Regions from separate parts of the Halomonas sp. A3H3 genome, predicted to be linked through region 2. Evidence: riboswitches for the same ligand, from Rfam matches in the RefSeq annotation. Region 2 holds a riboswitch; each other region holds the start of a gene.
What was found. A riboswitch is a leader RNA that binds a small molecule or an ion and turns the genes downstream of it on or off. The one in region 2 is predicted to bind thiamine pyrophosphate.
Positions count from the first base shown of each region.

Region 1: it holds a riboswitch for thiamine pyrophosphate, as region 2 does, so the genes downstream of both, HALA3H3_RS23630 (NUDIX hydrolase) here and thiM (hydroxyethylthiazole kinase) in region 2, are expected to answer to the same signal.
Region 3: it holds a riboswitch for thiamine pyrophosphate, as region 2 does, so the genes downstream of both, tenA (thiaminase II) here and thiM (hydroxyethylthiazole kinase) in region 2, are expected to answer to the same signal.
Region 4: it holds a riboswitch for thiamine pyrophosphate, as region 2 does, so the genes downstream of both, HALA3H3_RS15700 (sodium:solute symporter family transporter) here and thiM (hydroxyethylthiazole kinase) in region 2, are expected to answer to the same signal.

Region 1 covers NZ_HG423343.1:5,196,762-5,198,958, reverse strand. The annotation lists gene HALA3H3_RS23635 (thymidylate synthase) at 1-352, opposite strand, end outside; gene HALA3H3_RS23630 (NUDIX hydrolase) at 416-979, opposite strand; TPP riboswitch at 1,037-1,140, opposite strand; gene cmoB (tRNA 5-methoxyuridine(34)/uridine 5-oxyacetic acid(34) synthase CmoB) at 1,255-2,197, opposite strand, start outside.
Region 2 covers NZ_HG423343.1:1,555,373-1,557,569, reverse strand. The annotation lists gene thiE (thiamine phosphate synthase) at 1-295, opposite strand, end outside; gene thiM (hydroxyethylthiazole kinase) at 285-1,094, opposite strand; TPP riboswitch at 1,118-1,216, opposite strand; gene HALA3H3_RS06800 (hypothetical protein) at 1,271-1,615, opposite strand; gene gloA (lactoylglutathione lyase) at 1,860-2,197, shown strand, end outside.
Region 3 covers NZ_HG423343.1:342,064-344,260, reverse strand. The annotation lists gene thiC (phosphomethylpyrimidine synthase ThiC) at 1-433, opposite strand, end outside; gene tenA (thiaminase II) at 465-1,148, opposite strand; TPP riboswitch at 1,237-1,399, opposite strand; gene HALA3H3_RS01540 (NAD(P)-dependent oxidoreductase) at 1,613-2,197, shown strand, end outside.
Region 4 covers NZ_HG423343.1:3,531,223-3,533,419, forward strand. The annotation lists gene HALA3H3_RS15695 (peroxidase-related enzyme) at 1-527, shown strand, start outside; TPP riboswitch at 652-757, shown strand; gene HALA3H3_RS15700 (sodium:solute symporter family transporter) at 747-2,159, shown strand; gene corA (magnesium/cobalt transporter CorA) at 2,131-2,197, shown strand, end outside.

The sequences.
Region 1 (2,197 bases), 3.6 Mb from region 2:
GATCGAGCGTGTCTGCACCAAAGTTTTTAAGACGAGCTCCGTAACCAGTACCAGGTAAGCTTATACCATCTGGGCTGTAGCGTTGCATTGAAGGGGCGTACCAGGAAATAAATGCTAAGTCGTTTTTACCTGATAAATACCATAACGCTTCTGCATAATTAAAAACAATATTTTGTTTGCGTATTTTGCTTAGACAAAAACGATCAGGAGGATTGTCGAGTCGGATATTGAAGCCAATGAGTTCTCGCTCTTTATTTCCTCTAGGTGAGTTAACATATTCATATTCAAAGCAGATTTTATGCAGTGTATCTCTGTAGAGGCTGGTGAAATTCGTATAATGTTTGTGCATCATTATATTCATCTCTTTCGGTGGACAAAGAGGCGTATTTTGCTGATACGAATGATGGCGAGTAGTTTAAAAAGCTGAATTGGAGCTGTGAATCGCGTTTGATTTTTCTTTGACGATCAAACTGTGCAAATTAAAGGCTTTCACGACAGTATCTGCGACGTGATCAGCTAAGGCTTCATTGAAGTTGAGTTTTCCGTTTATAACTTTCGCCCAGCGGCAGTCCGCAGCATCATCACCAGGCCGTAGCTCGCCATCAACGTAGTGACATAAAAGGGCAACCAAGGCGAAGTGGTGGTGACTTCCCTCTGGGTCATATCCGATTACTTCTACTACATCAATTAACGGTCCTACCAATGCTGTGATACCGGTTTCCTCCATTAATTCGCGCTTTGCTGCACAATGTAGGCTTTCTCCCGGTTCCACTGATCCTCCGGGGAAGCCCCAAGTGCCCCGTTGAGGTTCTTTACTGCGTTGGACGAGGAGAACTTCATTATTACGCAGAGTTACGGCGATTGCTGCCAAGCGTGGCTTGGCAAGTACGGAGTTCAGGCGGTTTTTATCAGACGTGTTAAAAGGGGAGGTACTACTGAGCGTAGATGCGTTAGCGGGCGTTGAGTTACCTTGCGACACGATACACTCCTGCATTGAGATTCGGATAATACAGGCGTAGGTGTCAAAACAGGTTCATATATGGTTTATGTCCGTTCCTACGCCGGTATCAGCCGGATCAGGTTCAAAGGGTTTGGATAACTCCATCTCAGCCTGAATAACAGGCACCCCTCGGAAAAGTTACTGTTACTATGAGTTTTAGTATAAGTCAATATTTGGGGGGCAATTCAATGCGGCGGCTTGGCGGACGCCGGGACGGTTTTGACACCCTCTTCGCACACTTGGCTAACGGCTAATCAGCCCGGCTTATTCGCCAAAATCACCGCCCGCCGTGGTGCGGGGTAGCCTTCAATGGTGCGGGTGCGGTCGTTGGGGTCGAGAAAATCGGCCAACGATTGGTAGGTCATCCACTCCGTCGATCGCTGCTCGTCTAACGTGGTAACGGCTTCGTCAACCACGCGCACGTTGGTAAAGCCGCAGCGCTCCAGCCAATGGCAGAGCGCTTGAGAAGAGGGCAGGAAGTAGACGTTGGGCATCGCGGCGTATCGCTCGCCGGGCACAAATACGGTCTGCTCGTCGCCTTCGACTACCAGGGTTTCTAGCACCAGCTCGCCGCCCGGAACTAACGCGGCTTTTAGCTGCTGAAGATGTTCCAACGGGGCAGGGCGATGGTAGAGCACGCCCATGGAAAATACCGTATCGAAAAAGCCCAGGTTCTCCGGCACATCTTCTATACCCACGGGCAAGAACTGCGTTCTTCCGTCATCGGTATCGCCGACGAAGTGGCGTACCGCCTGAAATTGCCAGTAGAAGCGCGGCGAAGGGTCAATTACTAATACGAAAGCAGCCCCTGCCCCAGCCATCCGCCAGGCGTGGTAACCGCTGCCACCCCCCACGTCGAGTACCTTACGGTATTTTAGCGGCGCCAAGTGGGGAGCTACTCTCTGCCACTTCCAGTCCGAGCGCCACTCGGTATCAATATGAATGCCACCCAGTTGAAAAGGGCCCTTTCGCCAGGGGGCGAGTTTTCTTAGCAGGTTAAAACACTGGCGCTGCTGGCTATCGCTAAGATCGAGATCAACGCTGACGGTGTCGCTGTTTAAATCCACGCGCCGCTCAGCGGGCAGCGCCGGAAGCTTGGCCACGGCTTTTTCCCAGGCGGATAAATCGCCGTGGCGGTTACGGTCAAGCCCGTGAGCTAACTGCTCGGGTAGCTTCGCTAGCCAGGGCGTTAGCGAG
Region 2 (2,197 bases):
GTACCCGGCGCGCTTGCTGAACGGCAGCGTCGCTCTGACCGACATGCAGGCCATCTGCCTGGCTTTCTAGTGCCACCTGCAAACGATCGTTAATGATCAGCGGGACTCCGGTGCCTGCCAGAAGCGCTTTTAACCGTTTGGCTTGGGCAATCATCTGTTCATCGCTGGCATGCTTGTCACGCAACTGCACGGTGGTGACTCCGCCTTTTACCGCTGCCTCAACCGTTTGTTCCAAACCATGCTCTCGGCAGAGCGTGGCATCGGTGACCAAGTAGAGCGATAGATCAAGCGGCATGGATTGCCTCCAGTTGGGCATAAGTAGTGAGGTCGTCAGGGGTGAGTTGATACAGCGCATCCAGCAGTGCCACTTGAAAGCTACCAGGCCCGTTGGCGTGGCTGCCCGCACGCTCTCCTGTGACCGCAAAGCAGGCCAGCGCGGCTGCCGTTGCACCCAGTGGGGCGTCGCGGTTGGCAGCCACAAATCCCGCCACTAGCGCGCTCAGCCCACAGCCAAGCGTTGTTACGCGGGGCATCAAAGGATGGCCACCGTTAATGCGGTAGTGCTGTGTGCCGTCCGTCACCCAGTCGCTTTCACCGGTCATCGCGACAATACAGCCGTGTTTTTGCGCTAATGCTATTGCAGCGTCCACGGCTTGGTCGGTGGCGGCTGTGGCGTCCACGCCGCGGCCTTGGCTAGCTAAACCGTTAAGGGCAAGAATTTCAGACGCATTGCCACGAATCACGCTGGGTTTAGCGGCCAGCAGCTTCGCGCACAGCGTTTGGCGATAGCGCGTGGCGCCAACGGCGACGGGATCTAATACCCAGGGAATGGCATGCTGATCGGCAGTCGCTGTGGCGGTGAGCATAGCGTCAGCCCAGTGGGCAGAGATCGTACCGATATTAATCGACAGCCCCGCGGAGATAGCCGTGAATTCAGCCACTTCTTCAGGCGCATGCAGCATGGCGGGCGACGCGCCGGTGGCTAACAGCAGGTTGGCAGTGCTGTTCATGGCCACATAGTTGGTCATACAGTGAACCAGCGGTGTCACTGAGCGTAGCATCTCAAGGTAATCGCCAAGCGGGCGTAGGGTCATAGCATCCTCCCGGCAGGGAGGTGGTAAGCGTTACCACGACTCCCTACGCCGGTGTTATCCGGTTCAGGTTCAAAGGGTGCTTCTCAGCCCAACCGTAACGGAGGGCGCCCCTGTCGAGGGATTACTATCCTTGCCTGAAGTAGCCCTGTAAAGCCCCGGATGCGGACGATAGCAATCTAACGAAACGAAATACGCGTACCGTAGGTAAGCATTTCATCAGGTGTCATCGCTTTACCCTCGACCCCAATCATCTCGTCACCACACTGGTCGGCGAAGGTTAGCACGCCGTGGGTCAAGCCCAGTTGGCCCAGGGTATCGCGGATTTCGCCCGTGCCCAGAAAAGTACTGACGTGGCCCTTGTTATCGCTCAGCTCAGACACGCCGTTAGCATGGTGAAAACGCACTTTGTAGATTCCATCCATCGACTCGACTTCAACAATCGGCGAAAAACCGTTGTGAAGCGCATTGGAAAGCTGTTTTAGCGTCAGGTGGTCACCCAGCGTCATATCGATCGCACTCATGGAAAACTCCTGTGGACGCCTCAAAGGTGGGGCATCACTCATGTTGCGGGAACTGCTTTTTGTAAAGCTTATGAAGAATAAGTGTAGGGTTTTTGTTTAGTATTGCCAGTGCGCTTATCGGTACCTCGATACGACACTGCCTACGTGCTTGTAAGGGCTGTTATTATGGCCATAAAGCCCCCATGGTAAGCGGTACGTGAAGCTCAATGGATTCAATGATCAACATCAGCGATAGGAGAGCAAAATGAGTTTTCAAGGCGAGCAGCATCCCGGCGTCGTGGCTACGCCGCCCCAAACTCAAGGGTTTCGTTTAAACCACACCATGCTGCGGGTGAAAGACCCTGAGCAGGCATTGGCGTTCTACTCAAAAGTGTTTGGTATGCAGGTGATGCGGCGGCTGGATTTCGAAGAGATGCAGTTCTCGCTCTACTTCCTGGCCAACCTGGAACCCAGCGACAGCGTTCCGGACGATGCACAAGCGCGTACCGCCTGGACGTTTAGCCAGAAAGGGCTGCTGGAGCTGACCCACAACTGGGGGACTGAAGACCAGGAAGATTTCGCCTATCACGATGGCAATGCCGA
Region 3 (2,197 bases), 1.2 Mb from region 2:
GCTGGGTCACGTTCTTGCCCGGTTTTGCTCGGCGTGGTGTGCGGGTTAGATCAAAGCGCAGCTGGGCAAGCGTCGGGTCGTTGGCGCGGCGGTTGCCGTAATCAGACGTGGGGCCTGATAGAAATTCGGTATCGTCACGCTCTTCAATCCAGGCTCGGCGTAGTTCCGGCAGACCGCGGCGCAGGTCATTGTTAGCATCCGGATCGCTATAGGGGCCTGAAGTGTCGTACACCAGCAGTGGCGGGTTCTCTTCATCAATGCCGGTGGTTTTGGTCGGCGACAGTGAAATTTCCCGGAACGGCACACGGATATCCGGGCGCGAACCTTCGATATATACCTTACGTGAGCCGGGCAGCGGCGCAATGGCGGCGGCATCGACCTGGGCGGTTTCGGCTAAAAAGTGGCTGGTTTTGCTTGTTACGGTCTTAGTCATTACTGTCGTTTCCTTGTGTTGTTTTGCTGAATTAGTGGGTGAGGTCTTGGTCTATCAGCTCTAGGCCCATCTGCCAGAAGTCGATTTCCAGGCGGGTGGCGTCGCGGAAGATCTTGCTCAGTTCGGCAAAGCGGGCGGGGGTAATGTCGGCAAGGCGGATATTCAGCCATTCAAGCTCCGCCTGCATGGCGGCCTGAAACTCCTCGCCTTCGTACATGGCTATCCAGGCGTCGTAAGGGTTTTGCGCGCCGCGCAGGGTGGAAGGCTGGGCGTTTAGCCAGTTGGCGATTTCGCCGTAGCCCACCAGGCAGGGGGCCAACGCCACGTGCAAATCCAGCAGGTCGCCGCGGTTGCCGGTATCTAACACATAGCGGGTGTAGGCAAGCGTCGCTCTGGCTTCGGGAAGCTCCTCCAGTTCTTGCTCGGAAATCCCCCACTCCTGACAAAAGCCCACGTGCAGGCCCAGCTCCACATCCACAATGGCTTTCAAGCCTTCATGGGCTTGGCGAAGATCGGCGAGGGTGGGGCTTTTGTAGGCAGCCAGCGCATAGGCGCGGGCGAAGTGAATCAAAAACAGGTAGTCCTGCTTTAAATAGTGGCGAAACGACGCCCCGGGCAGCGTGGCGGTGCCTAGCTGGCGCACAAAATCGTGCTCAATATAGGCGCGCCAATCTTTCTGGCAAGCGGTAGTGAGATCAGTAAAGCGGTAGCCCATGACTCCTCCGGTGGTAATGATCCGGAGGGCGGGCGAAAAAGATCGAGGGAGTGGCGCAGAAGGGCGGCGTGCGATCGTGAGAGAGCAGCCGTGGCCATCGCTTGATCCCTACGCCGGTACCCTCGCTGCGAACTTGTGTAAGTAGCAGCGCATTAGCCGGATCAGGTTCTGCGGGATCAGCGCTCGGCAGCATTAATTGCTACGCCCTGCGCCATCTCAGCCGGATTTCACCGGCACCCCGTCAAGCTGTTCGTTGGTGGAGTGTAGGAGGCGGGTGAGGGAGATGCAAGGGTGTATGACATGGAAAGTTATCGGGAAACAATTTATTAGCATCATTACAGCGATGAGAGTTTAGGTGCTGTAATGGCGTTTCATGGCATCGGTACGTGAATTATTATACAGTTGAGTAACAAGTGGCTGTTTTACAGCCACTTCTATTTCGAATGTGAACCGTAGGGAGTTGCATGACCAACACGAACTCGATTTTAGGCGTCTATCTCAGTGATTCGCTCGACCTTGATGCCATTTATGGTAACGCCTTGCGCGATGAAGCGAGTGATGTCGTCCTGCGCCATCCCCATGAGATCGATAACCCCGAAGATGTGCGTTTTGCGATCTGCTGGTTGCCCAATGACAAGGCTTTCGAGAGCTATCCTAATCTTGAGCTGGCGATGTCTATCGGTGCCGGTGTTGATGCCCTGCTGGCGCATCCTGGCCTGAAAGATGAAGTACACATCGCCCGGGTGCGGGATCCACATCAGGCCGACTTGATGGCGGGTTTTGCCGCGCATGAGGTGCTCCATCGTGAGCGTGAGTTCACCACCCTGGAGCAAAATGCTGCCAAGGCGCATTGGGCGCCATTGACGATGCGCGCGCCAGCATCAAGAAAGGTGGCGGTGCTGGGACACGGCACCATGGGGCGCGCCGTGGTGAAAGCGGTGGCCGCGCTTGGCTTTTCTGTACACGTAGCCTGCCGCAGCGAGCCACAAGCGCCGGTTGAAGGCGTGACCTATCTGACAGGTGACGGGGCTGTCATGGCGGCAGCGGAT
Region 4 (2,197 bases), 2.0 Mb from region 2:
ACGATATTCGCAGTACCATTTTGACCGTTCAGGGTAAAGCGGGTTTTGTGCCCAATGTCTTTCTGATGTTGGCCCATCGCCCTGCTGAATTTCGTGCTTTTTTTGCCTATCACGATGCGTTGATGGAGCGCGAATCAGATACCCTCACCAAAGCCGAAAAAGAGATGATTGTAGTGGCTACCAGCGCACGTAATCGCTGCCTATATTGTGTGGTTGCTCACGGGGCACTGGTGCGCATTTACAGTAAAGACCCGCTACTCGCTGACCAAGTGGCGATCAACCATCGGGTGGCGCCGATTAGCGAGCGCCACCGGGTGATGCTCGATTTCGCCATGCACTGTGCCATCGATGTGGGTGAAATGACTGATGAATGGCTTGCCCGCCTGCTGGAAGTAGGCTTTAGCCAAGAGGATTGCTGGGATATAGGCGCGATCGCGGCGTTTTTTGGCTTGTCGAATCGGTTGGTTACCCTGGCAGGTACGCCACCCAATGAGGAGTTCTACCTGATGGGGCGAGTGCCTCGCTAAGAGGCGACCAGCGCACCTTAACTTTACTAAGCTATGATTTTGATTGAGAATAGTTCTTGAGACAGCGCTTCGAAAAGTACCCAAAAACGTACTTAGAAAAAGCGCTTAGCAAAACACCTACATTCACTGTCGCCAGGGGAGCCCTGCATAAAAGGGCTGAGATGCGGCTACGCAGACCCTGGAACCTGATCCGGTTCGTACCGGCGGAGGAAGTGCGACATGCTTTACCTAACGTTAGCCGTGCTTGGTGCGGCGCTGTGCTGCTTTGCTTACTTAGGCCTCCGGGCTCGCTGGGTGAATGGCCCACTTGATGACTATGTCACCGCCCGTAACTCGCAAACGGCATCTACCCTGGGGCTCTCCTTCCTTGCCTCCGGCATGGGCGCATGGATTCTCTTTGCTCCTCCTGAAATCGGCGCCTTTGTTGGCCCGCTGGCCCTGGCAGGCTATGCATTAGGCTCTGCGCTGCCGTTTATCGTCTTAGGACTGTATGGGCCGAAGATTCGCCGGGCGTTGCCCGAGGGGCGCAGCATCGCCGAGTTTGCTGAAGCGTGCTATGGCCCTGGTGTAAGGCGCTGGGTAACGCTGGTATCAATCGCCTATATGGCGTGCTTTTTAGCTGCCGAGCTAACCGCTATTGGCGCCATTACCGCGCTGCTTTCCGATGTGCCCCCCGCACTGGTGATTATTGGCGTGGCGCTTACCACGCTCATCTATACTGCGGCAGGTGGTCTACGGGCCAGCCTTGCCACTGACCGTTGGCAGGCGTGGTTGTTACTGGTACTGCTGTGTGTGGTCGGTGGCATGGCCCTATGGCGGCTTCCCACTATTCCCAACGAGGCTGCGCTTCCTGCCATTCCCATCACCAGTGCGCTCAGCGTAGCGTTAACGCTAGTGATCGCGGTTACCGCGGCCAATCTCTTCCATCAAGGCTATTGGCAGCGCGTGTGGGCCGCTCAAGACGATCAAAGCCTGGGGCGCGGGGCATGGTTAGGTGGCGCAATGACGGTAGTCGTCGTCATGGTGATTGGTGGTCTGGGTGTATTGGCCGCGATGAGTGGTGTGCCATTAGGCGAGCCGCCGATGCCATTTTTTGCCCTGTTAAGTGATGCTCCTGTTTGGCTGACGCTACCCGCCTTGGTATTAGCGGTGACCTTGGTGGCCTCCAGTGTTGATACGCTGCAAAATGGTATTGCCTCGTTGGTGGTCGCGCGCAGCGAGCAGCAGGGCGTATCACTGGTGGCTGCCCGCTGGGTGACAGTGGTAGTAATGGTACCGGTGGTATTAATTGCCTTGCAGGGGTTGTCAGTACTGCGTCTGTTTTTGATTGCCGACCTGCTGTGTGCTGCCATTGTGGTACCTGTGCTGTTGGGCCTGTGGCAACGAATGACGCCACTGGCCGCCATTGTAGGTGGCATCGCGGGGCTGCTGGGTGCCATTCTCCCAGGGTGGTTAAGCCAAGGAAGCTTGGTCGCCGGGATGGTGGCCGCCAGTTTTCCGGGCAGTGTCCCTACCTTGGGGCCATTCGTCGGGGCGTTAATCGCCTCAACGCTGGTGAGTGTGCTGTTAGCCTACTTAACGCTAGCTATTCGCAAGGACATCCATGATTCGAACTCTTCTGACTACCCCTGAAGGTGAGACCCACGAGGGGGATGAAAGCCTGTTGGCTG